Regions from separate parts of the Alteromonas sp. KC3 genome, predicted to be linked through region 2. Evidence: predicted binding sites of a transcription regulator. Region 2 holds the regulator's gene; each other region holds the start of a gene.

Region 1 (10,600 bases), 1.1 Mb from region 2:
CGCTTTTGTTAAGAATGGCGAGCAAGTGCTCAAAGAGTTAGCTCTGACTAACAATCCGTAAATCACCTATTGCCTAATAGTGCGCTAAAATCGCGCGCTTATCTCACTTGCTGGTTGTTCACATTAGCGATGAAAGTTACAATCTACCTTTAGTGTGGTGATGTCAAAAGACCCTTCCCCGGCAATGCCTTCGGCGACGTTAGGAATAACCACCTTCTTCAGTCCGTGTAGGTAGTAACGTTTAAGCATGATGCAAAAGAAAAACCGGGCCTTTTTAAAATGGGCCGGTGGCAAATATAGCTTGGTAGAGCACATTCAAGCCAGATTACCGCAAGCTAACAAACTTATTGAACCGTTTGTTGGTGCCGGCTCTGTATTTTTGAATACGCAATACAAACGTTACCTTCTCAATGATATCAACCCTGATCTCATTAACCTGTACAACTTTTTAAAAGCACAACCCGATGCATTAATTAATGATGCGCGTGAATTTTTCTGCGACAAGCGTAACGACGAAAAAATGTATTATGCATTGCGAGAAGAGTTCAACAGTACACAGGATGAGTATTACCGAGCCATACTCTTTTTGTATCTGAACAGACATGGTTATAACGGTTTGTGTCGCTACAGCCTGCAGGGCCGATTTAATGTTCCTTTTGGGCGCTATAAAAAACCATACTTTCCCGAAGATGAAATGTTCGTTTTTTCTGAGAAGTCACAAAAGGCTACGTTTACCTGCTTGCCTTTTGAAAAAGTGTTTTCAAGGGCGCGAAGAGGCAACGTGATCTATTGCGATCCGCCTTATGCACCTATTAGTAAAACGGCTGCTTTTACGAGTTACGCGGCTCGCAGCTTTGGACAAGATTCTCAAGAAAAGCTAGCAGAACTTGCAACCCGAGCCTCTAAAAAGCGCGGTATTCCAGTGCTGATTTCCAATCACGACTTGCCACTAACACGTTCACTTTATCATGGTGCTGATTTCAGCATGCTTTCAGTAAAGCGTTCAATTAGCCAAAATGGTGCTAAGCGACAACCTGTAGATGAGATATTGGCTTACTTTCCGCCAGCGAAGGTGCTGCCAAAAGCGAAAGTGAGAAAAAGAAAAGCGAAGTCACCTGTAGTGGTGCCCTCTATATAAGCGCGGTTTGATTAAGTACTGTAGCCGCTGTACCACTTCACGAACATAAACAGCAAAACCACAAAGGTAATTACTAGCACAACGCCAATAATTGCAAAACTAATAAAGGTGCCTTTTGTGAAGTCTCGTTCGTAATTTTTGTGACTTTGAACACCAAACAGACTAGCAATTACACTCCCCAGAACTGACCAAAAACCAGTACCAGATTGCATAATCACACCTTAAGCGTCGTTAGGCGAAGAAGAGAAATCAACGCTGCCATCATCACTGTGCAGCAGTTCGAGTAGGTCAAGAAAGTGAAACTGAAATGACGGCGACTTGCCTGCTATCCAAGAAAACCAACTTACCTCTTCAACGCCATCTTTATGACGGGCACATTGATTTTGAATGTGGCTTGCCGGAAGTTTAGGATTAAACTCGGTAACAGGTTGATAGTTACAGACAGACGAGCGCGATTGAGGCGCAGACGACAACGCTACACTAAGTAACGCGGCGCTACCGCACACTGCAAAAAAAGGGAGAACTTTCATCCTGAATACTCCTAGCACTCGTTTAAAAATTAATCTCATTATAATCAAATCGAACGTTGGAACAAGACTATTGTTACTAAAATAAGTAAGTGCACAAAAATAGGTTTTCTACACTGTAAGCTTTTGCTAACACCAATACTGCGAAACCTTATTCTTAAGCACAATATAAAAAGCCTAATGACAGCATTAGGCTTTTAACTCAACGTTCATTGGGCCTACCTTGGCCCAACACTAACTCACAATTACAGTTGGAAATCCATCGAGTAACCAACAGTGAATTTCACTGCGTCGTTATCAAATTCGTCTTCACCACCCATATCGTCTAGATCTGTACCTGTAATAGCGAAACTAAAGCCATCTTTAGACAGTGAAATACCATAATCAACGTAGCCTTCTACACCGTTGAACGCTTCTGCAAAGTCACCTTCGTGATAGCCTACGTGTAAACCTAACTCTGTGCCATTAAGTACTTCAAACGCATAATCAAGTGAAGTATAAGACGCTTGCGCGAAGCCAAAGTCTTGGCCTTCGCCTTCATCAGCTTCTGTGTGTGCTAGCAGATAAACGGTTAGGCTCAGTCCACCCATACCAACGCTACCGTATACTTCAGCAAAATCGAAGTTAGCTTCGTCGTCGTAGTTGTAGTAAAGGTAACCGAAGTCGTAGGCAACACCGTCTGACTCACCAGAAAAACCGAAATACATATCGTGCTCGTATGAGTACACATCACCCGCACCGTAGTTTACGTTAGACGCCCAAGTACCCGCATAAAAGCCACTTTCGTGCGCGTAATCAATACCACCTTGAACAGCAGCTTCGTTAGTGGTTTGTGTAAGACCACGCCAAATGTAGTTGCTGCTCACGCCTGCGTTTGCAGTGAACTCGCCTTCAGCATAGCTTGGCATCGCAGTTAATAGGCACGCTGAAGAGATAGCAGCGGCAAGTAATGTTCTTTTTGTAGATGTTTTCATGTGTGTTCTCCAGTGAAATTCAAATTTGTTGTTGTAATTTGTTTTTCTGTCTTCTTATTTTTGGACTGGATAACGCAAACTTAATGCCCATTTATGGTTCATCTTAAAAAACGCACAACAAACCAATAAGTAATTGAATTTTATTAATTTAATTTTATAAAAAAATCACACCGCGCAAATACACATGCAGACAAACTGAATAAACATGCACCAACTTAACGCGACCTCACCAAAATTGGGCAGTGCATTGTGGGTATTTGCGACTGATTTAGTGCGCATCGAAAGACTGTTTATTGCAATACGTAGTAAACAGATGCGCTTTTGGGTAAACTTTCGCTGAATTCACGCGTTTGCAACTCGTTGAGCTTATTCAAGGTTCTATCGGGCAACGCATTTGGATGTTCACTTAAAGGATGCACCATGAAACCATTTTTGATAGCCCCTTCCATATTGTCAGCCGACTTTGCTCGACTGGGCGAAGACGTAGAAGCAGTATTAAAAGCGGGAGCAGATGTGGTGCACTTTGATGTCATGGATAACCACTATGTGCCCAACCTCACCTTTGGACCAATGATTTGTGAAGCACTGCGCAACTATGGAATAAGTGCGCCAATCGACGTTCACTTGATGGTGAAACCGGTCGATGATCTCATTGAAAAATTTGCTAAGGCTGGTGCGAGCTATATCAGCTTTCACCCAGAGGCATCTGAACATATAGATCGTTCACTCCAGCTAATTATTGATTCGGGTTGCAAACCAGGTTTGGTATTTAACCCCGCTACGCCGCTACATTACCTTGATCACGTTATGGATAAGCTACACCACATCCTAATAATGTCGGTTAACCCTGGGTTCGGCGGGCAGAAATTTATTCCCAGCACCCTCGATAAAGTGCGAGCCGTTAAACAGCGAGTTAAAGAAAGTGGCTACGACATTCGAATAGAAATTGACGGTGGCGTAAAAGTAGATAACATTCGCGACATAGCTGAAGCGGGTGCAGACATGTTTGTAGCAGGCTCAGCCATTTTTTCTCAAGATGACTATAGCGACGTTATTGGCCAAATGCGCCACGAACTCGCGGCATTATCAAAAGCATAACATTTTAAAAACGTAATACAGGTAAAGACAAATGAGTAATAAACCCGTTGTATTAAGTGGCTGTCAGCCTTCTGGACAACTTACCCTTGGCAACTATATGGGTGCACTTAAACAGTGGGTTTCCATGCAAGACGATCACGATTGTCTTTATATGATTGTAGATCTTCATGCAATTACTGTAAGACAAGATCCTAAATTACTCGGCGAAGCCTGTCTTGACGGCTTAGCACTTTACCTTGCTTGTGGTATCGACCCGCAAAAAAGCACTATTTTTATGCAATCACATGTCCCTGAGCATGCACAGCTTTCGTGGGTACTGAACTGCTATGCGCAAATGGGCGAGCTTAACCGCATGACTCAATTCAAAGATAAGTCGGCGAAAAATGAAAACAATATTAACGTAGGCTTATACAGCTATCCGGTTTTGCAAGCTGCTGATATTTTGCTTTACCAAGCAGATAAAGTACCAGTAGGAGAAGACCAGAAACAGCACCTTGAACTTACTCGTGACATTGCTACACGCGTGAATAATTTATACGGTGATGTATTCCGCCTACCTGATCCTTACATTCCAGATTTTGGTGCTCGCATCATGAGCTTGCAAGAGCCTGAAAAGAAGATGTCAAAGTCTGATACCAACCCTAATAACTTCATTGGTCTTCTAGAAGAGCCTAAAAAGCTGACTAAAAAGATAAAGCGTGCAGTCACTGACTCTGACGAGCAAGCAAACATCTACTTTAACCCAACAGAAAAACCTGGGGTTTCTAACTTGCTTACGCTGCTGTCTTTATCAACCGGGAAACCTGTGAAAGAGCTTGAGCCAGAGTACACTGATAAAATGTACGGCCATTTAAAAGGCGATGTGGCCGAAGCGGTTGTTTCGCTTTTAGAGCCTATTCAGCAGCGCTATGCCGAAATTCGTGCAGACCGCGCTTATCTTGACGAAGTCATGCGCCAAGGTGCAGAAAAAGCCAGCGCGCGCGCCGCACAAACCCTTAAGAAGGTCTACGACGCTGTTGGGTTTATTCCAAAGCCGTAACGCATCGCAATTGTAATGACAGAGGTTTATCGCGGCTGTGTTGCTGTTAATTGACAACTTTGATTCGTTCACGCATAACCTGGCGCGGTACTACACAGAACTAGGTGCTGATGTTGAAGTGATACGCAATAATGCGTTATCACTTGCCGATATTGAGCACCTATCGCCCTCACAGCTTGTTATTTCTCCGGGCCCTTGTACACCTAATGAAGCAGGTATTAGCCTTGCTGCCATCCAACATTTTGCTGGAAAGCTCCCTATTATGGGAGTGTGCCTCGGCCACCAAGCGATTGGGCAGGTATTTGGCGCAAAAGTGGTAGGCGCTAAGGAAATAAAGCATGGAAAAGTATCTGCGCTTCAACATTCAAATCAAGGACTGTTTGCCGGCCTTCCAGAACGCTTCGATGTCACTCGCTACCACTCACTCGTACTGGAGCCCAATACACTTCCTTCGACACTGCGTGTAGACGCTTGGTGCGAAACCGCCTGTGGTCAAAGGGAAATTATGGCTATTTCACACACCCAATATCCTATTTGGGGTGTACAATACCACCCAGAATCGCTGTTAACCCAGCATGGCCATGACGTTTTGCATGCATTTTTAAAACAGCCGGCGGTTTCTCTTAAGTAAATTCAGGGTGGGCCGATAACCTATTCGCAATTCCCTGTTTTATCATTTACTTTTGACTGAGTATAAGAACAGGGGCATATCAATCCACCCGCAGGGTACTTTACCCACGCCGGGTTTAGCGAAGTAGTAGGCCCCATGTACGATAGTGTTGCCGTTGTAAAGAAAGTAATGAGTAGGAGTGTTTTTAACATGACGATTGGGGCTTCAATGCCACCTACAATCGATGATCGTTTTGAAAATATGATTGTCTCCCCTGAGCGTGTTTTTGAAATGCTTGGGCGTCGTCGTGTCGGTGAAGTCACCTATGAGCAATCTGAGCAAGGCGATGCACGCCGTCGTCTCTTACATGTAGAAAAAGTTGCTATCGAGAACAAACGGCTTCAACAAAAATCAGAAGCGAGTTACGTCGAGAGTATAAATCATCAACTACATGAAATACTCCTTGGAGAAATGACTGAGTATTTGAGTCACACAGCCGAGTTATGCCAAGCGACCCTTTCCATACCAGAAAATATGGGTGAGTTGCTCGATGCATTATCGGTAAGGGCATGCACTATTTCGAAGCTAGAACCCATCGCCGCTAGCATGCCGTGGCTTTATGACGATCTCATTGCAGTGGTAAATACTCCGCGTTTTCGCCGCAAGGACTCTCGTGGGCGCATTATTGTGGTAGAAACGTTAAGAACAGCACTGAGTTTCTTGGGCATAGAGAACTTAAGGCTGTTAATCCCCTACTTCGTTCTTAAGCGTGCGTTACCTCAAGTGACCGACCCATACCCTCAAATAAAGCAAAAGTACCTAGCCTATGCCACTGGCGTTGCACTAACCGCAAAGCATTTGGCCGGTGAAACAGGCTTAAATAAGAATGAAGCCTATACACTGGGTATACTCAGCAATTTGGGTCGCTGTGCGGTCACTCGTTTGTACTTTAAACTTTTCGACAAAATACAAATGCATTTGCTACAAGAATGTCAAAAAGATAAAGAGCAGAAACGTCACGCTGCGCTACTTAAAATTACACCTTCTGCAAATCACTTAATAGCACTACAGCAAGAGTTTGCCGACTCGGTTACCGCAGACATTTTTGCGCATATGCAAATGACACGGTTACGCTTAGCTGACGCTATGCGATTATGTGCAGACAATGCGCCAGTGGAACGAAAAACGCTTAGTAAAACGCTTCATCAAGCTCGCACTTATGCGCAAGTACGTATGCTGCATCAACTCAAACTGGTTGAAATGAAAGAAATTAAACCACTTTTTAGCGAGCAGAAATACCCAACTGGAAGCCTTGAAGTGTTAAAATCTATTGACGTTTTCACCCTCCCTTTGGTGAAAAACGAAGCTCATTAGTAAATTTTTATTGGATATTCATGCACTCATTATTCGAATGAGTGCTACCTTTTTACTCAATATCAGGCGAATTTTTGTAAGGATACACTGACCCCCAATGTACCTTTACGCCTTTCTCGTACTGGTATTCCTTGTTAACACTAAAAGCTATATATCAGTATTTAATAGTTATTCACTTTTAATGCAAATTAAGCCACAGTCCTTATAAATAAAGGGCTACAGCCATTTACAGTGAAGACAAATGTTAAAAAAAATGGCATACTGTTAGCCAATTTCGATTAGTTTTTACGCGCCTAAGTCAGCTTTTGTTGCTTGTGAAAAGAATAAACGCTTTCGTCATAAGAGTAACAAACTGCAAACCACATTGTGTGTTTGGCGCCCAACGCAGAGGTAACAAAGATGAACGTAACTCGCGCTACATTTGATGATGTAATGGTTCCTAACTATAACCCGGCAGGTATGGTACCCGTTCGTGGTGAAGGTTCGCGTGTTTGGGATCAAGATGGTGCTGAGTACATCGACTTTGCAGGCGGTATTGCAGTAAACGTTTTAGGTCACTGCCACCCAGAGCTAGTGAAAGCATTAACCGAGCAAGGCAGCAAACTATGGCATTTAAGTAACGTATTTACTAATGAGCCAGCACTTCGCCTTGCTAAGAAGCTGACAGATGCGACGTTTGCAGAGAAGGTTTACTTTGCAAACTCAGGTGCAGAAGCAAACGAAGCTGCACTTAAACTTGCGCGCCGCTTCGCATTAGATAATTTCGGCGAAGAGAAAAACCAAATTATTGCTTTCAATAAAGGCTTCCATGGCCGTACATTCTTTACCGTAACGGTAGGTGGTCAAGCGGCTTACTCTGACGGTTTCGGTCCTAAGCCAGGTGCAGTAGATCACTGTGATTACAACGACCTTGCTGCCTTTGAAGCAATGATTTCTGACAAAACTTGTGCGGTAATGATGGAGCCGCTGCAAGGTGAAGGCGGTATCATTCCACCAGATGCTGACTTTGTAAAAGGCGTACGCGAGCTTTGTGACAAGCACAACGCACTACTTATTTTTGACGAAGTACAATCAGGTGTTGGCCGTACCGGTCACCTGTATGCATACATGGGTCTTGGTGTAACACCAGATATTCTGACTACAGCTAAGTCACTTGGCGGTGGTTTCCCAATTGGTGCAATGCTAACCACAACTAAAATTGGCGCGCATCTGAAGGCAGGTACACACGGAAGCACATACGGCGGTAACCCACTAGCGTGTGCTGTGGCAGAAAAAGCATTTGATATTGTTAACACACCAGAAGTTATGGAAGGTGTTCTTAAGAAAGAAGCACTGTTCCGTGAATTGCTTGGAGCGATTAACGATAAGTACAATGTTTTTGAAGAAGTTCGTGGTCAAGGGATGCTTCTTGGTTGCGCGCTAAATGAAAAATATCAAGGTCGTGCACGCGACTTTATGATGGCGGCAACAAAAGAGAATCTAATGTGTCTTGTTGCTGGCATGAACGTTGTTCGTTTCGCGCCATCACTGGTAATTCCAGATGAAGACATCAAAGAAGGTCTTGCACGTTTCGAACGCGCGGTAGCTGCCGTTGTAAACGCCGAATAATTACAACACGAGTAGCGAACATGAATATCATTCGCCCTATCACAAAAGCAGATTATAACGCGCTGAAAGAGATAGCTGTCGAGTCGGGCATAGGCTTTACGTCTTTGCCCGTTAACGACGAGTTACTACAACGCAAAATTGATCGTGCCGAAACTGCGTTTAACAAAGCAAACGTTACCGAGCCTGGCGATGAGTCATACTTGTTTGTAATGGAAGATACCACCACCGGCCAGGTGGTCGGTACGACAGGTATTGAGGCTGCCGTTGGCATAGATGATGCGTTTTATCATTACCACTTGAGCAAAGTGGTACATGCATCGCGTGAGCTTAACATCCATAACACAGTGGATATCCTTACTTTCTGTAACGATTACACTGGCGTAACAGAGATTTGTACACTGTTCCTTCGCGAGCAGGCACGTGGCGGCATTAACGGACGCTTTCTATCAAAAGTACGCTTCTTGTTCATGATGGAACACCGCGAGCGTTTCTCTGAGACCGTTATTGCAGAAATGCGTGGTGTAAGTGACGAAGAAGGTCGCTCACCATTTTGGGAATGGCTTGAAACGCATTTCTTCTCGTTGGATTTTCCAACTGCTGATTACTTAACGGGTATTGGCAACAAGGTATTTATTGCCGAGCTTATGCCTAAATATCCTATCTATGTGAACTTACTCAGTAAGGAAGCACAAGATGTGATTGGAGAGGTGCACGAGAAAACACGCCCCGCATTACAGCTTCTTGAAGAAGAAGGCTTTTCATGTCGCGGTTACGTAGACATTTTTGATGCAGGGCCGACGGTAGAAGCAAACCTTAGCCATATTCGAACGGCACAATCGAGTTTAAAACTACCTGTGGTTATTGATGACAGTGCAGCGGCCCAAGGCCAAACGCATTATATAATCAACACCTCAATTTCTGATTTTCGCGCCGTAGCCACCGAGATGACAGTAAGCGAAGAGCAAAACGTTGCTGTATTGTCTCGCCAAGCTGCTGCGGCACTTAACGTTAAAGAAGGTGAAGAAGTTCGCTTTGCACCTGTAACGTTTAGAGACTAATAAGGACACCCACAATGCTACATACACATTTTATAAACGGTGAATGGGTTGCCGGACAAGGTCATGACCTTAAGTCAATTGACCCAGCTAAGAACGAAGTAATTTGGGAAGGCAAGTCTGCTACTGCCACCCAAATTGACAATGCGATTAATGCAGCGCGTGCCGCATTACCTGCGTGGAGCATGAAAACCGTAGAAGAGCGCCTTGAAATCATCAAGGTATACGGCACCAAGCTTGAAGAAGCGAAAGCGCACCTTGCAAAAGTGATGGCTAAGGAAACAGGCAAGCCTGAATGGGAAACGGCCACCGAAGTGGGCGCCATGATAGGTAAAATCGGCATCTCAGAAAAAGCGTATTTTGAGCGTACCGGTAATGTTGAAAACCCCATGCCTGTGGGCAAAGCATTTATTCGCCATAAACCGCATGGCGTGGTGGCGGTATTTGGTCCTTACAACTTCCCAGGTCATCTTCCTAATGGGCACATTGTACCTGCACTGATTGCAGGCAACACCGTTGTATTTAAACCAAGCGACCTAACCCCAATGGTTGCGCAAGAGATGGTTAAACTATGGGACGCGGCAGGTCTACCGGCCGGTGTGCTTAACCTAGTACAGGGTGAAGTTGAAACGGGCAAAGCGCTTGCTTCTCACAATGACATCGACGGTCTATTTTTCACCGGTAGTTCGCGCACGGGTAAAATCTTGCACGAACAATTTGCAGGTCACCCCGGCAAAATTTTAGCCCTTGAAATGGGTGGCAATAACCCACTAATCGTTAAAGATGTAGCAGATGTTGATGCAGCGGTACATGATATCGTGCAATCTGCATTTATTACTTCAGGTCAGCGCTGCACTTGCGCACGTCGCCTGTTTTTACCTGCAGACGCACAAGGCGACGCAATACTTGCACGTTTAATTGAAGTTACTAAAAACATCAAAGTTGGCGATTACGACGCTGAAGATCAGCCATTTATGGGTGCAATGATTTCAAGTAATGCTGCTGCGCTAATGGTAAAGGCTCAACAAGAGCTAGAAAACCTTGGCGGTAAGGTATTAGTTCGCTTAGAACAAAAAGTCGAGAACAAAGGGTTCGCAACTCCGGGGATTATCGATGTGACGGACATGCTGTCTTCGCTACCTGATGAAGAGCACTTTGGCCCACTACTTAAAGTCAT
Region 2 (10,600 bases):
AGCTTGGCAAATTGCCGCTAGGAAGTCGACCGGCTAAACGTAAGCCACAAGGTGGTATTGAGAGCTTACGCGCTATTCCTTGGATCTTTGCATGGGCACAGACCCGCTTGGTATTGCCGAGCTGGCTAGGTGTAATGCGCGCCATTGACAGCGTTAAAAACGAAGAGAACGAAAAGGTCGTGAACGAAATGTTCAGTGAATGGCCGTTCTACCGCTCTCGTCTATCAATGCTAGACATGGTGTTCCACAAAGCTGACCCGCGTATCAGTGAAGCGTATGACGAACGTCTTGTACCTAAAGAGCTTAAGCACTTTGGTGAAGCTTTGCGCACAGAGCTTAAAGAAAGTATTTCGTCGCTGCTTGCTATTACCGGTGACGACGACATTATGAAGAACGACCCGCAGGGTAAAGAGTCTATGGAAATTCGCGCAGCGTATTTACAGCCTTTGCACTACCTGCAAATTGAGCTTCTTGACCGTATCCGTAAAGCCGGTGATGAGTCGCAAAATACCAGCTTAGAGCGCGCAATGATGGTTACCATTGCCGGTATTGCCATTGGTATGCGTAACACAGGTTAAGTACTCTAACCCTGTAAATCATAAAAGCCCGCTTCTTAACACGTAGCGGGCTTTTTTATTGCGTTACTGAAAGTGCAACGCTAACCAACTATTGATTTCGCTTTCCACCTCTTCGCGATAGAACGTTAAGCTGTGATCGCCGTTATCAAAAACAACCAGCTTATGCGAGTGGTTATTGTCTTTTAGATGCTGTGCCGCCTTAAGCGAATGTGAAACGTCGACGCGCACATCTGCACTTCCGTGCACTAGCAAAATAGGTACATTCGGATTTAGCTCATCAATCCATTTTACCGCTGAGCGTTCATCGAGGGCTTTTGTTTGGTTTTGCTCCATATTCGGAACAAGTTTATTAAGCAGCGCCTGCATGTCTGGGCGGCGCGCCACAACTGTATGTAAATCAGACGGGCCTGCTACAATAACGGCACTAGCAATGTCATTTGTGTTATTTCGAAGCGCCTGCCAAGTCATCATGCCGCCACGACTTACGCCATATAAGGCAATCTTATTGGAGTCGGCATTAGGTAACTGCTTGGCTATTTCAATCAGTCGCAAAACGTCGTTTACATCATCGCCGCCAAATTCATCTTTCCCTTGGCTAAATTTAGCGCCTCGATAATTACTCGCCAAAACAATATAACCCTGTTCGGCGAGCGGCATTAAACGCTCAACCACCGCTATGCGCGTTACATTATGCTTATGGTTACCACCGCGATTATAAATGATCACTGGTAGTTTTTTGTCGCCAACATGCTTTGGTGACACCATAACACCTGAAATCTTTAAACCATCCGATTCATACTCAATCCATTGCGCACTTGTTGTCTTCATAAGCGCATTGAATTTTTTAGGGTTTACCGCTTTTTGCCATCTATCCACATACGCGACTTTTTGGTTATTGCTTTGCGCATGTGCTAACCATGCTTTGTAATCAGTAAAGGGAAGTGCATCGCCTTTAAGGGTTAATGCTTCTGGCAGTTTAGCAAATGCAGTACCTGCCAATGGCGCAGTATTGCTTGTAGCTGCAACCGTATTGGCGTTTATGCAAAGGGCTAAAAGAGCGATGGAAAGTAAAGCAGTGCGTTTTAAAAGACTCATAACACATCCTTGTTGAATTCAAATAAAAAACAGTCAGAATGAAGCTAGTAAATAACGAAAACGTATGCGACTCAACAAAATACGAACCTGATTAGTAACAAAATTTGTCGTTGCGCATTGAATTAAACGGCCAATAGCGAAGCAGGTTTTTACTTGTAGATGTAAGTAAGCGTTACTCTTCTTTTTCAATTTATATCTATCTATTAAACCAAGGAAGTATTGTGCAAGAATCAAGGAAGCTAGAAGACTATTTGATCGGTAGACCTAAACCCAGTGGAATTGATGTCCTATGCAGTTTAGAACATTTTGCAATTATTACTTATGCAGTACCAGCCAAACGTTTTGAAGGAATTTTCCCCGAGAGGTTTCAACTCGACACTATTGAAATAAATGGTCAAGAACTTGGGCTTATTTCCGTAGTACCTTTTATTGACGTTGATTTTACTTCCGCCGTGTTCCCCTTCCCTAAATTTACCATGGGGCAAACCAATTATCGCATCTACATCATCGATAAAGAAACGGGGGAACGTTGTGTCTGGTTTCTTGGTACTACACTCGATTCCTGGACGCTAGCCGTTCCTCGATACGTTTGGAACTTACCCTGGCATGCAGGAAGAGTGAGTTTTGATTGTGAACGAGATGAGGTGAGTGGCCTCTACAACAAGTATCAAATGAATACCGAGTCTGATTGGGCCCCTGCGTCGGTAGAGTTAGTACAAGATGAAAGTGACAAGCTTAGTTTCCCCGGCTTTCCCGACACAGAATCTGCTTTAGTTTATTTAACCCACCCTCTTGCCGGTTTTTATTATCGAAGGGATAACAAACTGGGGACTTACCGCGTCTGGCATAAAGAATTAGCAGTAAAGCCCGCTAAACTTGTATCTGCGAATTTTAAGCTTTTATCTGATCTCGACATTGTCAAAGCGTCAGAACAACACTCGCCCTATAGCGTCCTGATAGAACCCATCAATGAGTTTACTATTTACTTACCACCCACAGTTATTGGATAACGCAAAGAGAATACAAGCCCTTTCAAGTAAGGATACCGTGACGAGGCCTATATAGACACAACAAAAAGGCTAGATTCGTAAGGTCGGAACAGACTGTTCTTTTCTGAACAACTTCAGTAATTGGACTGTTGGGGAGTTTGGAGTTGGCGGGGCTTTAATAAGTAGGCTCTCCTGTGCCAAGGATGCCGTGACTAAGCCTACAGAGATGCAACAATTAGGCTGGAAACGTAAGGTCGTAACAGACTATTCTTTTTTAAAACTTCAATGATTAGGCTAATGAGGTGCCTAGAGTTGGCGGGGGTTTGATAAGTAGGCTCTCCTGTGCCAAGGATGCCGTGACTAAGCCTACAGAGATGCAACAAAAAGGCTGGATACGTAAGGTTGTAACAGACTTTCTACTCTCTAAAGTAATTAGCGCTAATAAAATAGCATCTTGGAGAGAAGACTGGAAAGGTAATTAAAATGTAGGCTCTCCTGTGCCAAGGAAGCCGTGACTAAGCCTACAGAGATGAAACAATTAGGCTGGAAACGTAAGATCGTAACAGACTATTCTTTTTTAAAACTTCAATGATTAGGCTATTGAGGTGCCTAGAGTTGGCGGGGGTTTGATAAGTAGGCTCTCCACCGCAAGGATGCGGTGGCGAAGCCTACAGGGAAGTATTCACGGCGTGCCTACGTTCAAAGGCCCGCCAATGATGCTCTCCAATTAGCCGTTTACGAAGTCAACGCCTAGCTTGATGTCGCCGCGTAGGCCTTCAAGCATGTCGTTTTTCGCTTTTTCTTCGAATGCGCTAAGCTCGCCATATGGCAAGATTTCTTCAACACCGTTTGCGCCTAGGCGAACTGGGTGTGCGAAGAATGCTGCGTCGTCGCTGTCGTCAGTTTGTACGTAAGTGTACTCAACAACGTTCTCACCTTGCATTGCTGCAACTAGAGATAGACAGAAACGCGCTGCTGCTTGACCCATAGATAGGGTTGCAGAGCCGCCGCCTGCTTTTGCTTCAACAACTTCAGTACCTGCGTTCTGGATACGCGTTGTTAGGCTAGCAACTTCTTCGTCTGTGAACTCTACACCTTCAACTTGTGAAAGAAGAGGAAGGATTGTAGTACCAGAGTGACCACCGATTACCGGTACGTGTACAGAAGATACGTCTACACCTTTAAGCTCAGCAACAAACGTTTCAGCACGGATAACGTCAAGCGTAGTTACACCGAAAAGCTTGTTCTTGTCGTAAACGCCTTTTGCTTTTAGCGTTTCTGCTGCAATCGCAACAGTTGTGTTTACAGGGTTAGTGATGATACCAACACACGCGTTCGGGCAGTTATCAGCTACACCTTCAATTAGGTTCTTAACAATGCCGGCGTTGATGTTGAACAGATCAGAACGATCCATACCTGGCTTACGAGGCATACCAGCTGGGATAAGAACAACGTCAGATCCAGTTAGTGCTTCAGCTAGGTCATCTTTACCGTGACCGGTTACTTTTACTGCAGTGGGGATGTGGCTCAAATCAACAGCAACACCAGGAACAACTGGCGCTACGTCGTAAAGCGCTAATTCTGAACCTGCTGGCAATTGTGTTTTCAACAACAAAGACAGCGCCTGACCAATACCACCGGCAGCACCTAACACGGCTACTTTCATACCATTTCTCCTATGGGATTACTTCACGTATTTAAACGGAACGTCACACTAATGCAACGCGGGGGAAAACTCAATCACCGGATCGTCTTATTAACGTTATTTTTAGCGATTTTTATGCGATATTCATTATCATGAATGATTATGCAAACAAATTGCGCAAAGTCCACCTGTGGGGCACAATATAGCAACAATAAATAAAAACCTTTTTAACGAACGATAGAATAGAAAGAGCGCTAATGGCTAACGCAAAACAAGAGCAACTGATAAAAGCTTTCAAAGAAATACTTAAAGCAGAGAGTTACGGTTCACAAGGCGAAATTGTTGATGCTTTAAAAGCACAAGGTTTTGACAATATTAGCCAGTCCAAAATATCTCGCATGCTAAGTAAGTTTGGTGCGGTGCGCACGCGTAACGCCCGAGGTGACATGGTGTATTGCTTACCGCCAGAACTCGGTATGCCTACAGCAAAAAGCCCGCTTAAACAGTTGGTGCTGGATATTGTTCATAACAACGTGATGGTAATCATTAGAACAAGCCCAGGCGCAGCACAGCTTATTGCACGCCTTCTCGACTCCCTAAGCAAAAAAGACGGCGTGCTAGGGACTATTGCTGGCGACGATACTATTTTTATTGCACCGGCAGATGTATCGAACATAGAAGAGCTTCGTCAACGCGTAGAAGACTTGTTCGAAAACGTATAGGTTTACTGTCGAATAGCAAAAAGCCGCGAGGCCTTGTGGAGGGTTCGCGGCTTTTTTGCATCTAATCGTGACGCTACGACAACAAATTAATAAGCGCGTCAGCAGCCGGACGAGACGATGGCGGATTTTGCCCGGTCACCAACAGTCCGTCACTACACACTTTCACAGCAAAATCATCGGCACTTTCATACTTACCGCCTTTTTTAACCAACTCATCTTCGACTAAGTACGGCACCACATCGGTAAGTTCCATTGCAGCCTCTTCGCTGTTTGAAAAACCGGTTACCGCTTTTCCATCAACTAAGTACTTACCCTCTGGGTCTTTAACATCTTTAAGTACAATCGGTGCGTGGCAGACTGCACCTACCGGTTTTTTCGCTGCAATAGTGTCTTCAATTAGCTTAATTGAATGCGCGTTATCCGATAAGTCCCAAAGTGGGCCATGTCCACCTGGATAAAACACCGCATCGAACTCGTCGGCTCTTACATCTTCTAGCGGAATTGTTGAGGCTACAGCACTGCGAGCAACTTCATCTTTTGTGTAACGGATAGCGTCATCTGTCATGGCGTCATCCGTCAAACTGTTGGGGTCAATTGGCACTTGCCCCCCCATAGGCGATGCTAACGTTAAGGTATAGCCGGCATCTTTAAATGCATAGTACGGGGCGGCAAACTCCTCTAGCCACATACCGGTTTTCTTACCTGTATCACCCATTAGCTCGTGTGATGTCATTACCATTAATACATGCTTAGACATTATTCCTCCTTGCTTGATTATTTAAATCTTGTGCAAGTTGGTTCGCATAAAGAGAGGCGTTAGATCAGTTTTTTGGAAAATCTTAATGAAAGGGAAAGCGGAGCTATTGAATTTTGGGCTTAAAAAAGTGCCACCCCCGATTAAGGAAAGTGGCACCTAACACTACAATTGGTTCACACCATTGGATTAGAAGTCGTATTTAATACCGAACTGAACTTGCCAAACAGACTGGTCAAGAACTTCTAGGTTCTTAATACGGCTGTCGCTGTTCAGGTCAAAGTACTCGTACTGACCATCAACGATGTTTGCAGAAACCACTGCACGCTCATACTCGTAACGAGTACGCTCGATACGACCCCAGTCGTCATTTAGTAAGTTACCGAAGTTCTCGATATCGAAGAACACAGTAAGCTTATGCTCTGGGTAGAATGCAGGTAGTTGCTGCTGAATACGTACATCGATGATAGTAGACCAACGAGAGTTGTCGCCATTACGCTCAGCGATGCCGCCTTTGTACTGTGCAAGCTCAGAGCTGTTGATGTAATCAATGAACTCTTGCTGAGCAGCTAGGTCGCCACCGAATGACGTAGATGCAAACAACGGATCGTCGATACCGTTAGGAACGTATAGCAAGTGACCCGCATCATCGTTACGGCTTTCACGCGCACAACGACCGCCACCAACATCTAGCACACACGCGTTGTTTTCGTCGAATGTGTAGCTGTAAGGCTGACCTGAACGACGTTCAGCAAACACAGACACTTTAGTCTCGTAACCGTCGATTAGCTCTTTGCTCCAGTTGAAGCGCATTTTCCATAGGTGCTCAGTCTGGAAGTTAGACGTACCAGCACGTGGCGCTTGGCGGTCATAAGCTGCGAAGTCAGAGTAGTTTGATGTTGCAGTAGATGAAGTACCGTAGCCCACATCTTCTACATCAGCGTATGTATAGCTAGTGAAGAAGTCGAACGAACCGTAAGACGTTTCCCACGCTTTTGACGCAGACAATGCGTATAGCATAGCGTCGCCGTCGTCTACAGAACCTGTAACAATCGCTTCTGGACCTTCGCTACAGTCGTATACGCCACGACCATCTGGTGCTGTTCCAACAGGGTTTTCACAGCGCTGGTCATACCAGTAAGTTGCATTTTCAAGCTTGTTATATAGAACGTCAGCAGAGAACAACCAGCCTTCAAGTACTTCGATTTCTGGCTCATGTGCAACACCCAAGCTTACTTTCCATGTAGTAGGAATTTCGAAATCTGGTGCTAGTGCATTTACAGTGCCGTCAGGTGCTGTATTCGCTAGCGCATCAAGTACATTTTGAGGGATATACTGACCAGTAGCCGCATCAGGCGTAGTTGGTACTTGGTAAGTTTGACCAGAACCAAAATCTTCGTAATCATCAGAGATCACGCCATCGTTAGAGTAGCTGTTTGAAATCCAAACACTTGGTGCACCGCCAGAGAAACGACCAATACCACCACGAACAGTTGTGTAGTCAGACGCATACCACTGGAAAGACACACGAGGAAGAATTACGTCAAGACCATCGATGTCTGTCGTATTTGTGAAACCGTAGCGGTCAACAAAGTTTTGGTTTTCACGGATAGAGCCTTCTGACTCATACCAGTCATAGCGAATACCGGCGTCGATAGTTAGCTCAGCTGACGCTTCCCATGAATCTTGGAAGTATAGTGAGTTGTAGTTATAACCCCAGATTGCACGAAGGTCGTTTTCGTTGTTAGTAACAGCGTTGTTATAAAGAAGCGCAGACGCTTGTGCATTTGCTAAGTCTTCAATGCTGTCGAACAAGTATGAACCTTCAGAGTTCTGCGCAAACAAGTTGTCTACGTCTACTTCTTCACGCTCGTAACCAAGTTTAAGGATGTGGTCACCAGTAGTGTAAATACCTACTAATTTAACTTGGAAGAAGTCTTGGTCTAGTGAGTTACCGTGACGGAAACGGTCTGGACCAATTGTTAGGTAGTTCTCATCGCCATCTACTTCACGTAGGAAAACAGCGAAGTTAGGGAATTCTGCACCGTTAAGTGAGTTCTGGCCAGTTTCCTGAGTCGTACTTGCAATCTTGAACTGAGTCGAGAAATTTGACGTCCAGTCAGAGAAAACGTGAGCAATGAAGCTTTCAACTTTTTCTGAGCGGTCGTACCATGCAGAAGAAGGAGAAATTCTGTCATCTTGAGTTAGGAAGTTATTACCGTTCTGCTCATTAATAGCGTTACCTTCGGTACTCATGTAAGTGAACTTAGCACGGTGATCAGCATTGATGTTCCAGTCGATGTTAGCAAGGATCTTTTCGTCCTGAACATCGTCTTTCTGGAAGTCACCGATATCGAAGCCCCATACATCAGAAACGACTTGGCGAACTTGCGCAACATCATCTAATGTAATATTCGGGAATTCGTTAACCGCACCTGAACCCGCTGGGCCATTGTTCAGTGGAGCAACAGAATCAAACTTGTCATATGCAACAAAGAAAAACAACTTGTCTTTGATGATTGGACCACCAAGTGTTGCAACGAACGTTTTTTCTTCGAAGTCGAAGTTAAACTCTTCATCACCGTTCTTGTCGCCCATCATTGAGTCGTCAGTGTAGTAGTAAGCTACTGAACCGTGGAACTCGTTAGTACCTGATTTAGTTACGGCATTGATTGTACCGCCAGTAAAACCGTTGTACTCAACGTCAAACGGAGCAGTTTGGATTGAAAGTGATTCAATTGCATCGTAAGAAATTGGTGAACGCTGAGTTGGGTAACCGTTAGCGTTAAGACCGAAACGGTCATTTAGTGCTACACCATCAACAGTTAAAGAGTTGAAACGGTTGTTTGCACCAGCAATTGTTAGTTCTTTCGCACCACCGCTTTGCACGTTAACAGACGCAAACGGGTCTAGTTGAGCAGCATCAGTGATGTCACGGTCAATTGAAGCAACTTGGTTAAGTGCTTCTAAACCTAAGCTAGTGCTCAAGCCTTCGTTAGTATAGCCAGTACCAGCACTGCTACCCGTTACAACGATAACTTCGGTGCTTTGAGCAGATTCAACAGTGATAGGTAATGCAAGCGCTTGGTCAAGAGAAAGATAAACGTTCTCTACTTTTGTAGGAACAAAACCGTCGCCTGTAATCGTTACTGTGTATGGACCACCAACACGAAGACCACGTGCTGAGAAGGTACCACTTTCGTTTGTAGTTGCAGTAGATACTGTACCTGAAGGTTCGTGCTTGATGGTAACTGTTGCACCAGCAAGGTTTGAACCAGCTTCACTAACAACGTTGCCTCGAATTGCTGACGTTGTTGTCTGCGCCATAACTGTACCAGCTAGGCCAGCAGAAACAGCAACAGCGATAGCAACGCGGCTGAGTTTTGCTTTGAAGTTCATGTGTGTGTTTCCCTTTTTGTTTAAAATTCTTTTTTATGGACTTGCGCAGGGCGTTGTCCCTATCAAGACCATTGACTATTTTAGTACCGCGAGAAATTGTTATCGAGGTTCATGTCAAATTTATTACAGTTTTACATTTTTATTTAACACCAATCGCCCGAGGCTAGTGACTTTGCAAAAAAATACTTGACCACATGGTCAAGTTAATTTACTTGTTATAATTGTTGTCTATCTGCAGCGATTGGACGGTTCTATTCTTGGCAGATGTGCGACTAATAAACAGCGTTTAATAAAAATCAGGTTTACCTATAAAAATAAACCTAATTTCAACAACTTAACGCTTTAAAATAAATTTACCTATTGCAATAAATAACCTTAACTGATGAAATCCCTACATAAATCGTTAATTCATTTGGTCGTTTTTTTGGCGAATTTTAGAATTGTTGCCTCCGGAAAGTGGATATTATTTGTCATCGTCGCTATCGCGTGCGGTGCTTTTAGCTATTTACAAAAAAACAATATTTATAATGACATCACCCCACAAACCGGTCAATTTTTATACTGCAAAACTGAATTAAGTGCGAATAGCGACATTTTTTCAGTGTACGTTACCGATGGCCGCATTGCTGAAATGGCAAGAGACAGATTGTGCGCTGACAGCACAATAAAAAGGCAATTCGGCGAAGTGAAAATTATCATCGGCCAAAGCGACTACGACACGTTTCGCTACATCAACCACGGCGTTGTTGACCTAGCATTAGTGAAAAAGAACGTGGTCGACGCATTTGGCGCTGACCAAATATATGGGTTGTCTAGAGTGGCATCGCACCCTAATTACAGTGCCTTTTTCATTGCGTTACGCGAACGCCCGCAGTTAAATAAAGAATACTTGCTTGGTAAAAAGATTGGTCTATTAGATTACCCCAGTAGTCGCTCAGGCCACATTGTGCCCAAAACTGTTCTACAAAATTTAGGGTTAAGCGACACAAACGTATCAATTGTATATTACAGTTCGCACCAAGAGCTTCGAAGAGCACTGTTAGCAGGTGACGTTGATATTATTTCGTCTTATTGGGCTGAAGATGACAGTGACCGCTTTTCAAGAAATTACGCAACACCGTTACAAGAAAGCATAGGTGGAATGCAGTGGTATCTAAAAATGCAGACACAAAACACCGATTTGTTCTGTGCTATGCAGTCTGTTGTACATGAAATAGCTATGGCTCACCCGCGACCATATTACAAAAATATTACACTTGAAGCGGGGTGTAACAAATGATCAAACCTAAGTTCAAATCACCTGCACGCATAGCGTTAAACTGGGCACTGCTATTTCTGTGCTTACAGACTATTGCGCTAATTGGCCAGTACTTTTCATTTAAGGCGGATATCCATGAAGCGCAAGATAAAGTCGAACG
Region 3 (10,600 bases), 320 kb from region 2:
GAACAACCTTACTTCTCTCCAGATAAAATGGTTTTTAGTTTAAGAGTGCGTTGAGGCACAGTTGAAACCTTCGGGGCGCATGGACGCGCCCCGAGAGCCTACAAGGATGTATTTACGGCGTGTTTCAACTGTGCCTCAATGCACTCATACCGACGAAAGGAAAAAACATGACAAAGTATGCGCCACAACTTCGAGTACCGGCTACCTACATGCGTGGCGGTACCAGTAAGGGTGTGTTTTTTAACTTAACTGATTTGCCAGAAGCCGCACAAAAGCCAGGTCCTGCTCGCGATGCATTGCTGTTACGCGTAATTGGTAGCCCCGATCCTTACGGAAAACAAACCGACGGTATGGGCGGTGCAACCTCTAGTACCAGTAAAACAGTTATACTGAGTAGAAGTGAACGTGAAGGCTACGACGTTGATTATTTGTTTGGTCAAGTCGCTATCGACAAGCCCTTTGTTGACTGGAGCGGAAACTGCGGCAACTTAACCGCGGCCGTTGGTGCGTTTGCTATCAGTAATGGTCTTGTCGACAAGGCTAAAATACCCGATAACGGCATTGCTACAGTAAATATTTGGCAAGCCAATATCAATAAAGCCATTATCGCTAAGGTGCCCATCACAAATGGCGAAGTGCAGGAAACCGGCGATTTTGAACTAGACGGCGTTACCTTCCCTGCCGCGGAAGTCGAAGTCGCTTTTGTTGACCCTGCAGATGGCGAAGGCGCTATTTTCCCCACAGGACGTTTGATCGATACGCTTGATGTCCCAGGTGTAGGCTCGCTGCAAGCCACAATGATAAATGCTGGTATTCCTACTATATTTATTAACGCTGAAGATATTGGGTATGTGGGAACAGAGCTTCAAGATGACATCAATGGCGATAACGAGGCGCTTAATAAATTTGAAGCCATTCGTGCCCATGGTGCAGTGCAAATGGGATTGATTAAAGATATTGGTGAAGCTGCTAGTCGTCAACATACTCCCAAGGTAGCGTTTGTTGCTCCCCCTAAAGCGTATAAAGCATCAAGTGGCAAAGATGTGCTGGGGTCTGATATTGATGTATTAGTACGTGCATTGTCTATGGGCAAACTGCATCACGCCATGATGGGTACGGCTGCTGTTGCCATTGCTGCGGCAGCAGCTATTCCGGGAACCTTAGTGAACTTAGCGGCAGGTGGCGAAGATAGGGATTCTGTGACATTTGGACACCCTTCTGGCACATTGCGAGTGGGTGCTAAGGCGTCTTTCAATGACGATAAGTGGTCTATTGATCAGGCAGTTATGAGCCGCAGCGCCCGTGTATTAATGGAAGGGTTTGTTCGTGTTCCAGAGGAACAAAGCTGATCACAGAACAACACTTTTACGTATGCAATCCCATAGACATTCGTATGAAAAGCTCTTATTTGAAGGGCTTTTTTTAAATTTATTGGTTATGATAATTGCATAAGCGTTACGAGTGGTTCACATGTACAAAGTTCTTGTTGTTGAGGATAGCGCGACTGTCCGAAAGATCGTTAATAAACTTATTGAGGATAACCCTCATTTTACTTGCGATCTTTGTGAAGATTTAGCTGAGGCCAGCACTGCGCTTGCTAACAATTCAGATTACCTTGCAGCGATAGTCGACTTGAATTTGCCCGATGCACCGAATGGCGAAAGTGTAGAGTTGGCGCTGTCATACAACCTCCCTACCATTGTACTTACTGGTAATTTTGATGAATTTACTCGTGCCCAACTGCTTGATCAGGGCGTATTAGACTATATCACTAAAGAATCTCGGTACTCTTATTTACAAGTATCGAAGCTTATCGATCGCTTACGTAAGAACCTCACAACTCGCGTGTTAGTGGTTGAAGACTCGAAAACCAGTCGCAACCACATCTGTTCGTTATTGAAGAAATTTAAATTCCAAGTCCACGAAGCCTCTGATGGTATAGAAGCACTTGGAGTACTTGAACAACATCGCGATATAAAGATGGTAATTTCCGATCATAGAATGCCCAACATGGACGGATATGAACTTGTTAAGGCTATTCGTCACGAAAAGCGCATGCAAGACTTAGTTTTCATCGGGCTTTCTGCGACTGGCGACAGCGTGCTCACCTCCAAATTTATAAAAAGCGGAGCAAACGATTTCCTTTCGAAGCCGTTTTATCACGAAGAGTTTTATTGCCGTGTAATGCAAAACTTAGAGTCTCAAGAAATGATCCAAACCATTAGAGATTCTGCCAATTTAGATCCGCTTACAAAAGTCTACAACCGCCGCTACCTTTACGAAGTTGCTGAAGAATTGTATGCCAACAAAGCGTCGCGCAATCAGGTTATTGTGTCGATGATAGATGCTGACAACTTCAAAAACGTAAACGATACCCTGGGCCACAAAACCGGTGATATGTTGCTACAGGAGTTCGCTGCATTATTGCAAGAATATTTCCCAGATGACCTTATTGTGCGCTATGGCGGAGAGGAATTCACGGTTGTTTCTTTAAGACCGCCGAAAGCCTATTTAGCAGCGCTATCGCAATTTATGAATGCGGTTCGTACCACACAGTTTACCAATCATAAATTTAATATTACATGTAGTATTGGCGTGTGTGCAGAAGAGTTCGATTGTCTTGAATCGCAACTGGACGTTGCAGATGCACGACTTTATCAGGCTAAGCACAGTGGTAAGGATCGTATTGTCACCCGGGATGAAACAAAAGCGCAGGCCTAACGAACTAGCCCTGCGCATTGATGCTTTTCTACATCCACGAACGCCTAGTCGATTCCACCTCATGTAAAATACTATCTGCAAGTTCATGCACATAGGTTTCAGGTAGAAAAGGAACGGTCACCGCACCGGAAGCAAGGACAACTTTTAACGTAGCGAGCCCTCTTCGCTTCATAAATACACTTTGTTTTACCATAACTTGTTGCACTTTGTAGGGCTCAAAACACAAATAGTCTACCCCTATTCGGCCGCGTCTGACGTAAACGTAGTTTTTATCAAACGCAATACCCCAGCGCCACCAGCGTAGAGTCAATAGTAGACCAACGGCAGTAAACCCACTTAAAGACAACAAGATAATATCTAGATGATCACTAATAATGCCCACACAAAGTGCGAATAAGAAAGGTACCGTCCAGGCAACCGCTAACCAATGGAGTATAAAGCGCTTGCTAATGGTTTGATAAGTTTGATGATGAAGATCACACCCTGGCATAACTTCACGACTTAAGGCTAAGGCTTCCGACTCGGTTACAGAAGGCACAATAAGCTTGTTAGGCGACATTAACTCTTGCACTTGTTGGCTTGCCGTTGTGTTTTGCTCGAAGTACAAATTTACCCGCTTGAGGACTTTATCTAGCCAGTCCTGTTTTGCAGTTATCATTTGAATACGCGACGCACGCATGCTGACTTCTAGCTTATTAAGGAGTCCGCTTCTTCGAATATACCTGTCGCCAGCCCGAGAGAGTGTATACCCATAAAACGTAAATAGTGCCCCGCCTACGCTAAGTAAAGCCATTGCAGCCATCACCATCATAATAATGACAAATGCGTACAAACTAAACTGCCACCACGCTATCGCTTGTTCACCTACTAACTGGTTGAGTTGCAGCCCTTTTTCAGCAAGCCACTCAGATACAAATCCTATAACGTCATCGTAAAACGGCGCTGCCGCTCCCAATATGATCCACACTCTGTTGTTGGTGATGCCGTGGATCACAATGTCACCTACTGAGCGAGTATTAAGAATTTCTTCAGAGGCGTCTTGCTGCGAAGCCGCTGTCTCATCCACGGTATCATTCATATCCGTCGATGAAGTATTGGCGGAATCATCGCGGTGGGCTTTCTCAAATAACACGCGTTTTTTGAGTGCATGGGCATAGTCTAGCGGCACTGCGACAATTTTAGCTTCCTCTTTTCCGCTACCTGCCGTGTCTAACACAACTAACGCATATCCAAATGGCCGATAATAAAAGGGCAACTCTATTTTAACGTTCTGAATGCGCCATAGCGGCAAATTGGTATAACGGCGTTGAAACACACCCGTATGAATTTCTACATGCTGATTATGAACCCTAAACTTATACATCAAGAAACTTACAACGCCGCTTAATGTGGTAAGAATAATGACAGCGGCAATACCGATATGGGCTTCCGGAGAGTTGAGGTTTTCGAAGATATTAAGACTCACCGCAATTGCAGGGATGGCATAGACCAGTCCTTGTGCAGTATTGATAATATTGCGCACCGTAAAGTAAACAATGGCAATGGGTGACAGCCTTCTCCAATCATCACCGGTTTCAACTTTTGTCGGTGTTGCCTCTTGTGGCATAGACGTGGTTTGCTCTGACATTAGCGTGCACTCACATCTTTATGATCGAGGATATATTGGCGAATTCGTTGTGCGCGCTCAAGGGGAAGACCCGGTATTTCGAAGGTATGCATTTCGCCACCTGCAGAGAAAACTTGCAGTTTCGCCAGCCCCGCCCATCTATCGAATGGACCTCTTTTTACTTCAACATGCTGTACTCGTAAAATTGGCTGACAAGAAAGTCCTCTGAACACTAAACCAGACTGTTTGCTTATATCTTGCTCTCGCACGGCGTACATAATTTTGGTGTCGGCAAACCAGTGGTAAATAAACCAAACAAGTCCCAATGTGCTAATAACCCCAACAATAAAGGGATAAGCGTAAACTAAATCTTCAGGCAAATCGAAAAAGGGGTTAAACCGTAAAACGGACACAACCCCAATCAAAATAAGCGCTAGGAGTGTTACAAACACGAGGTTGAGCATTCGATACTTGGGGCTAATAGGCTCGAGCACTAGCGCGTCTAAATGTGGTAACTCATCGTAACGCACTTGCTGATTTGAAAATTGAACATTATCAGGCTGCAAATCTACTTGGTTCATCATACTCATCTTCCTTATGCTTTTTCGCCGCCACTAAAAAAGGGGCAAAAGCCCCTTTTTAAATGAACGAATAGTCTCGTTATTTTAATTATAGGCCTGTTTTAATCGTCAACTTGTTGTTCATTCAACCAGTCGTGAAGTGCTTTCATATCGTGTTGAACCGCCATCTGAAGCTCTTCAACCCAGTCATGCACGTTCTCCCACCATGTAGGGTGATCGCCTTGCTGAATTTGGTTTGCTATACGCTGCACACGTGCCAAACCTACAGAGCCTGCTGCACCTTTTATTTTATGTGCCTGAGAACATACTTCTGATTTTTCATCAGCACTTAAGCTCAACTGCAGTATTTCCATATACTCTGGCATTTTCTCTTGGAATACTTTCACGCTAGCACGCACCATTTCGTCGCCTATGGTATCAACCAACATCTGTAGTAAGTCCATATCTAAAATGTTACTTAATGTTTTATTCGGCTCAGGACGTTCTACTTCACCGTCAACTTCAAGAGGCGCCGGTGGCGCATGAAACAGTTCATTAAACACCTCGATCACACGAGACTTTTTGATAGGCTTGGCGATGACATCATCCATACCGTTTTCTAAATACTCATCACGCTTTTTAATGACATTTGCGGTTAACGCCACAATGGGAGTTTGCATGACCAAGTCTTCCTCAATGAGCGTACTGGCAACGTCAAAACCTGTCATATCAGGCAACTGAATATCAAGTAGGATTAAGTCATATTGATTGGCGCGTGCTTTATCAATGGCTTCTTGCCCTGTCATAGCGACATCCACTCTTTGACCTAGCTTTTCAAGCAAGGCCTTCGCTACCATAACGTTAAGCTCGATATCTTCTACCAGTAGGATATTAAGACCAGTCACTTCTAGCTGCGCGACTTTCATCGGGCTATTTGAAATTTGCACGGGTAGTACAATTTCAAATCGAGTTCCCTTGCCCACTTGGCTTGAAACGTGGATTTCGCCTTTCATCAAGTCGACCATTTGCTTACAAATAGCAAGTCCAATGCCGGTACCTGTGGCTGACTGATGATCTGGATGATCGACTTGGTAATACATGGCGAAAATCTTCTCTATTTCGCTCTCTGGAATACCCACGCCGGTATCTTCAATAATGAAGGTAACATACGCCTTATCACCGTCAGGTTTCGTCGATGACACCGACAAACTTACGTGCCCCTTTTGCGTGAACTTGACCGCATTGAACAATATGTTCCACAAAATTTGGCGTAAGCGTGTACCGTCAATTTCAACCAAGCGTGGCAACGGCTCGTTGATTGTCGTTTTCAGTTCTAACTGTTTATCCGCAGCAAGTAAGCGAATAATACTGCTTAGCTCTTCCGTAAAATCTTTAAGCGATACCGTTTTAAGGCTAAGTTCTAATTTATCTCTGTCGAGTTTATCTAGGTCGATAATGTCGTTAAAAATGTTACCTAACGTAATTGCACTGGCATAAATTGTACTTACCCAACTGAACTGCTCATCGCTTAAATCAGTGTCACGTAACATACGACTAAGCCCAACGATACCGTTAAGCGGCGTACGCAACTCATGGCTAATCGTTGCAATAAAACGCGTTTTGTCGGTACTCGCTTTCGCTGCTGCATTTTCTGCTTGCTTGCGCTCTGTCATGTCTCGACCAAACGATAACAAACCTAAGCGGTTACCTTCTTTATCGAAAAACGGCACACGCTTCATTTCGAAGTAGCGACGACGCCCATCGGCAAAGCGCAGCCATAACTCTTCGGTGATACTTGCATTTGTCTCTAAAACTTCATGGTCACTAGCAACGATTTGACGAGCGAGTTCTTCTTCATACACATCTTTTGGCGTTAGCCCAAGAAGCTCTTGTTCCGTTTTGCCTGTCATCAACTCGGCAATACGATTACAACCTGCAAAGCGACCTTCTTCATTGCGATAGTAGATAAGATCCGGTGACGCATCGATAATTGACCGCAAGAGTGTTGATAAACGTCTGGCTTGTGCTTCCTGTTCAGATTTGTCTTGTATTTCTTTTTCCAAGTCTTTAAACAGGGCTTCGCGCTCTTCTTGTGCTTGCTTACGCTGCTCTATTTCATGGTTAAGCTGGCGAATATTGCTTTGAAGCTCTCGATTCAAGAACACGTCTTCTTCGCGAAGACTTTCAAGTTGGCTTACCACTTCTTTCAAATTTGTGCGTGAATTTTCCAGTTGCTTAATAAGCTCGCTGAAAAAATACAGCACCCATGGAGCGGATAGCATGGTGAGCACAACTGCGCTTATGAAATCATCGGGCTGAACTTGGCTTCCCATACTCACGCGGATAACATATGAACCGCCCAACGTGAACACCAATGACAGCACTACGAAGAGAATGCTGAGTTTCAATGTGCCAAAACGTTGAACAAATTGAGCAAACCGAATTGCCCAAGAATCGTTTGGTGAATCTGAATGCATGTACGTCTAATCTAAGCTTATTTTGCCCCTATCCTAGCAGGCTTTGTGCGCTTCGGGAATGTACAACGTAATTGCCGTCATTTACTTGGTAACTTTTCACTAACTTCATTGATGTATCGCGTGTTTACCCAACCCGTAGCAGTGTATGACACTCTGGCCCACTCTCCCTGCTTTTCGATAATGGTAAGCTTATCGCCTTTGTTGACCTCACCTTGTATTTTCTCGAAGTCTGTACCCGGGCCTAAGCGGACATTTAGTGTGCTTGCATTCACACTAGCTCGCTTTTTGCTCACAACTTCCCGTTCAGCGCTGTTAAAAGCACTTTTCGCTGATATTTTTGTTTCTCTCGCAGGCTCTATTTTTATGTTCAGCAACCTCGCGCGCAATTCGTCAAGGGGAAACGCAGGACCCGGGTCAATCTTTCTTACTGGTGCGATTTCTTCGTGGCCAACAATCACCTTTATGTGATAACGCTGACACAACGCTTTACACAAAGCATACGTTCTCGCGATTTGCTCATCGGTAAACTTGTGCCAGTAGGTTTTTGCCGTTTGGTTTCGATGTACAGCTTCAACAACATCATCTTGGTGGCATGTTTTTCCGAACCACGTTTTAAACTCGCCTCGACTATTTTGCGTTAACTGTCCTGCATTATCTAACTCAATGCCTATTGAATACCGATTGAGATTTGTTCTGCCTTTGTAACTACTTTTACCCGCATGCCATGCAATCTTATTGGTCGGCAGCATTTGGACAATGTCACCATTTCTGCCAATCGCAAAGTGGGCGGAAACGTTGCTATCAGGATTTGTCATTACATCTACAGAAGAGGCTAAACTACTTCCAGCTGTGAAATGAATGACAATTGTGTCAGGCAAATCTTCATCAAAACTGCCAGAAGAATTAGGCGATGGGGAGAAACTGACATTTGGACCATTGAGTAAATGGGATTTCATCACGAGGGTACTTGATGGTACGAAAGATGAAGTCGGCATAAAAATCCTTTTAAGTAGATGTTTGCAGTAGCACTGCGTACATCTATTCAGTGCATATTTATTGGCTTGATTAAGATCACCACACTTTACATTAGCTCACTTTTTAACCAATATAGCAAACATCAATTTCAAGTGGAACTTGATGTTTACATCTACATAAAAATACATTCCTTAGCCCATTGACAACATAAAACAATAAAATCAAAGCATAATTATTCACAACCACTTTTTAAATGAGAGCCGTTATCATTTGAAGATACACTAATCAAGACGTTAATAAAATTATAACAACTCCATTACAAACTATATTTCACGACTATATGACACTGAAAAATATAGATTTTTACCGAGTTATACTAATTCACTATATCAGTGACACTTTTTACGTTTGATTTTAGATTTTAATGTGGGTATTTTGTACGGCCCGCATCGCAATAATGCATAAAAATGCGGAAAGACTGGAATCCTCTAATAATAAATAAACGACAAGAAAGGCGCAGGCCGCACGCAATAACGCGTGTGAGCACAAAAGACGTCTAACCATGTTGTGATACGCAAACCTAGGCGCATCTACACGCAACGCATACCTTGCCCAGTCAAAAGGTTGAAGGAGTTAAGAGATGAGTTTATATAATCCCAATGATTCCCGGGACAACTGCGGGTTTGGCTTAATCGCCCACACCCACGGGGAAGCCAGTCATGAATTGGTAACAACTGCAATTCACGGCCTAGACCGTATGCAGCATCGTGGCGGTATCGCCGCAGACGGGAAAACCGGTGATGGCTGTGGTTTACTACTGCAAAAACCGGATGCGTTCTTCCATGCAATCGCCGAAGAAAATGGCTGGAAACTCAGCAAAAAATACGGCGTGGGCATGATTTTTTTAAGTCAGGACCCAGTACTTGCGCAAACTGCGCGTGAGATACTAAATGAAGAACTAGAAAGAGAAACGCTATCAGTAGTGGGTTGGCGCGAAGTGCCTGTCGACCGCTCAGTACTCGGCGAACTCGCACTCACGGGCGTACCGCAAATTGAACAAGTATTTGTGAATGCCCCTGCGGGTTGGCGTAAACGCGACTTAGAGCGTCGCCTTTATATGATCCGCCGTCGAGCAGAAAAACGCCTTGAAGCCGATCCAGATTTTTACGTTGCTTGCTTGTCAGGTCTTGTAACTATTTACAAGGGCTTGGTAATGCCTAAAGACTTGCCAGCGTTTTATCACGATCTGGCTGACGAACGCATGCAAAGCGCTATTTGTGTATTCCACCAGCGCTTTTCTACTAACACATTGCCACGCTGGCCATTGGCACAACCTTTCCGTTTCCTTGCGCACAATGGTGAAATTAATACCATTAAAGGAAACCGCGACTGGGCAATGGCACGTGCTGCAAAATTCGCTACACCGCTTATCCCAGATTTGAAAGACGCAGCACCTTTTGTAAACACTGAAGGCTCAGACTCGTCGTCTCTTGATAATATGCTAGAGCTGTTCTTGGCAGGCGGTATGGATTTATTCCGTGCTATGCGTTTGCTTGTGCCACCTGCATATCAAAACAACAAAACCATGGATGACGACCTTCGTGCATTTTATGAGTTCAACTCTATGCACATGGAGCCGTGGGATGGTCCAGCCGGTATCGTATTGACTAATGGCCGCCATGTTGCGTGTAACCTCGATAGAAATGGTTTACGCCCTGCTCGCTACGTCATTACCAAAAATGGTTTTATTACCCTTGCCTCAGAAGTGGGCATTTGGGATTACGAGCAAGCCGACGTTATTGAAAAGGGCCGCGTTGGTCCTGGTGAAATGCTTGCCGTTGATACTTACACCGGCAAAATTTGGCGCTCAAACGAAATTGATGATGACTTAAAAGAACGTCATCCTTATAAAGAGTGGCTAGAAAAGCACATTCGTCGTTTAACACCGATTGAACAACTCGATGCATCGCTTATTGGTAAGCGTGTGTTCGATGACGACGCCATGGCGGTGTATCACAAGCTTCACGCGTACAGCTACGAAGAAATTCAACAGGTTGTTAAGGTACTGGCAAAAGACGGCCAAGAAGCCGTAGGCTCTATGGGTGACGACACGCCAATGGCGGTGATGTCATCGCGTCAGCGCACAGTGTATGACTACTTCCGTCAGCAATTTGCTCAGGTAACTAACCCGCCAATTGACCCACTACGTGAAAACCACGTTATGTCGTTAGCAACCTGTATTGGTCGTGAACAAAACGTAT

Evidence for each region. Region 2 encodes ArgR, which controls arginine synthesis, uptake and breakdown. Its sites were predicted from a motif close to ANTGAATANNTATTCANT; they were not measured.
Region 1: JN178_RS01765 (aspartate aminotransferase family protein) is a predicted target of ArgR. The motif match lies at 6,920-6,937, and genes of this name have one in related genera.
Region 3: gltB (glutamate synthase large subunit) is a predicted target of ArgR. The motif match lies at 8,796-8,813, and genes of this name have one in related genera.

The regions. Positions count from the first base shown of each region.
Region 1 is NZ_AP024235.1:407,147-417,746, reverse strand. Features, by position in the region: gene JN178_RS01810 (SPOR domain-containing protein) at 1-61, shown strand, start outside; gene JN178_RS01805 (Dam family site-specific DNA-(adenine-N6)-methyltransferase) at 248-1,138, shown strand; gene JN178_RS01800 (DUF2970 domain-containing protein) at 1,150-1,350, opposite strand; gene JN178_RS01795 (hypothetical protein) at 1,360-1,668, opposite strand; gene JN178_RS01790 (TorF family putative porin) at 1,911-2,639, opposite strand; gene rpe (ribulose-phosphate 3-epimerase) at 3,060-3,737, shown strand; gene trpS (tryptophan--tRNA ligase) at 3,769-4,776, shown strand; gene JN178_RS01775 (anthranilate synthase component II) at 4,814-5,407, shown strand; gene JN178_RS01770 (HDOD domain-containing protein) at 5,597-6,760, shown strand; gene JN178_RS01765 (aspartate aminotransferase family protein) at 7,160-8,368, shown strand; gene astA (arginine N-succinyltransferase) at 8,389-9,426, shown strand; gene astD (succinylglutamate-semialdehyde dehydrogenase) at 9,441-10,600, shown strand, end outside.
Region 2 is NZ_AP024235.1:3,825,869-3,836,468, forward strand. Features, by position in the region: gene ppc (phosphoenolpyruvate carboxylase) at 1-578, shown strand, start outside; gene JN178_RS16910 (alpha/beta hydrolase family protein) at 642-1,673, opposite strand; gene JN178_RS16915 (DUF2071 domain-containing protein) at 1,895-2,683, shown strand; gene mdh (malate dehydrogenase) at 3,390-4,328, opposite strand; gene argR (transcriptional regulator ArgR) at 4,565-5,029, shown strand; gene JN178_RS16930 (type 1 glutamine amidotransferase domain-containing protein) at 5,103-5,786, opposite strand; gene JN178_RS16935 (TonB-dependent receptor) at 5,973-9,182, opposite strand; gene JN178_RS16940 (PhnD/SsuA/transferrin family substrate-binding protein) at 9,565-10,461, shown strand; gene JN178_RS16945 (hypothetical protein) at 10,458-10,600, shown strand, end outside.
Region 3 is NZ_AP024235.1:3,507,301-3,517,900, forward strand. Features, by position in the region: gene prpF (2-methylaconitate cis-trans isomerase PrpF) at 168-1,349, shown strand; gene JN178_RS15570 (diguanylate cyclase) at 1,471-2,721, shown strand; gene JN178_RS15575 (PH domain-containing protein) at 2,750-4,348, opposite strand; gene JN178_RS15580 (PH domain-containing protein) at 4,348-4,911, opposite strand; gene arcB (aerobic respiration two-component sensor histidine kinase ArcB) at 5,010-7,364, opposite strand; gene JN178_RS15590 (N-acetylmuramoyl-L-alanine amidase) at 7,442-8,359, opposite strand; gene gltB (glutamate synthase large subunit) at 8,980-10,600, shown strand, end outside.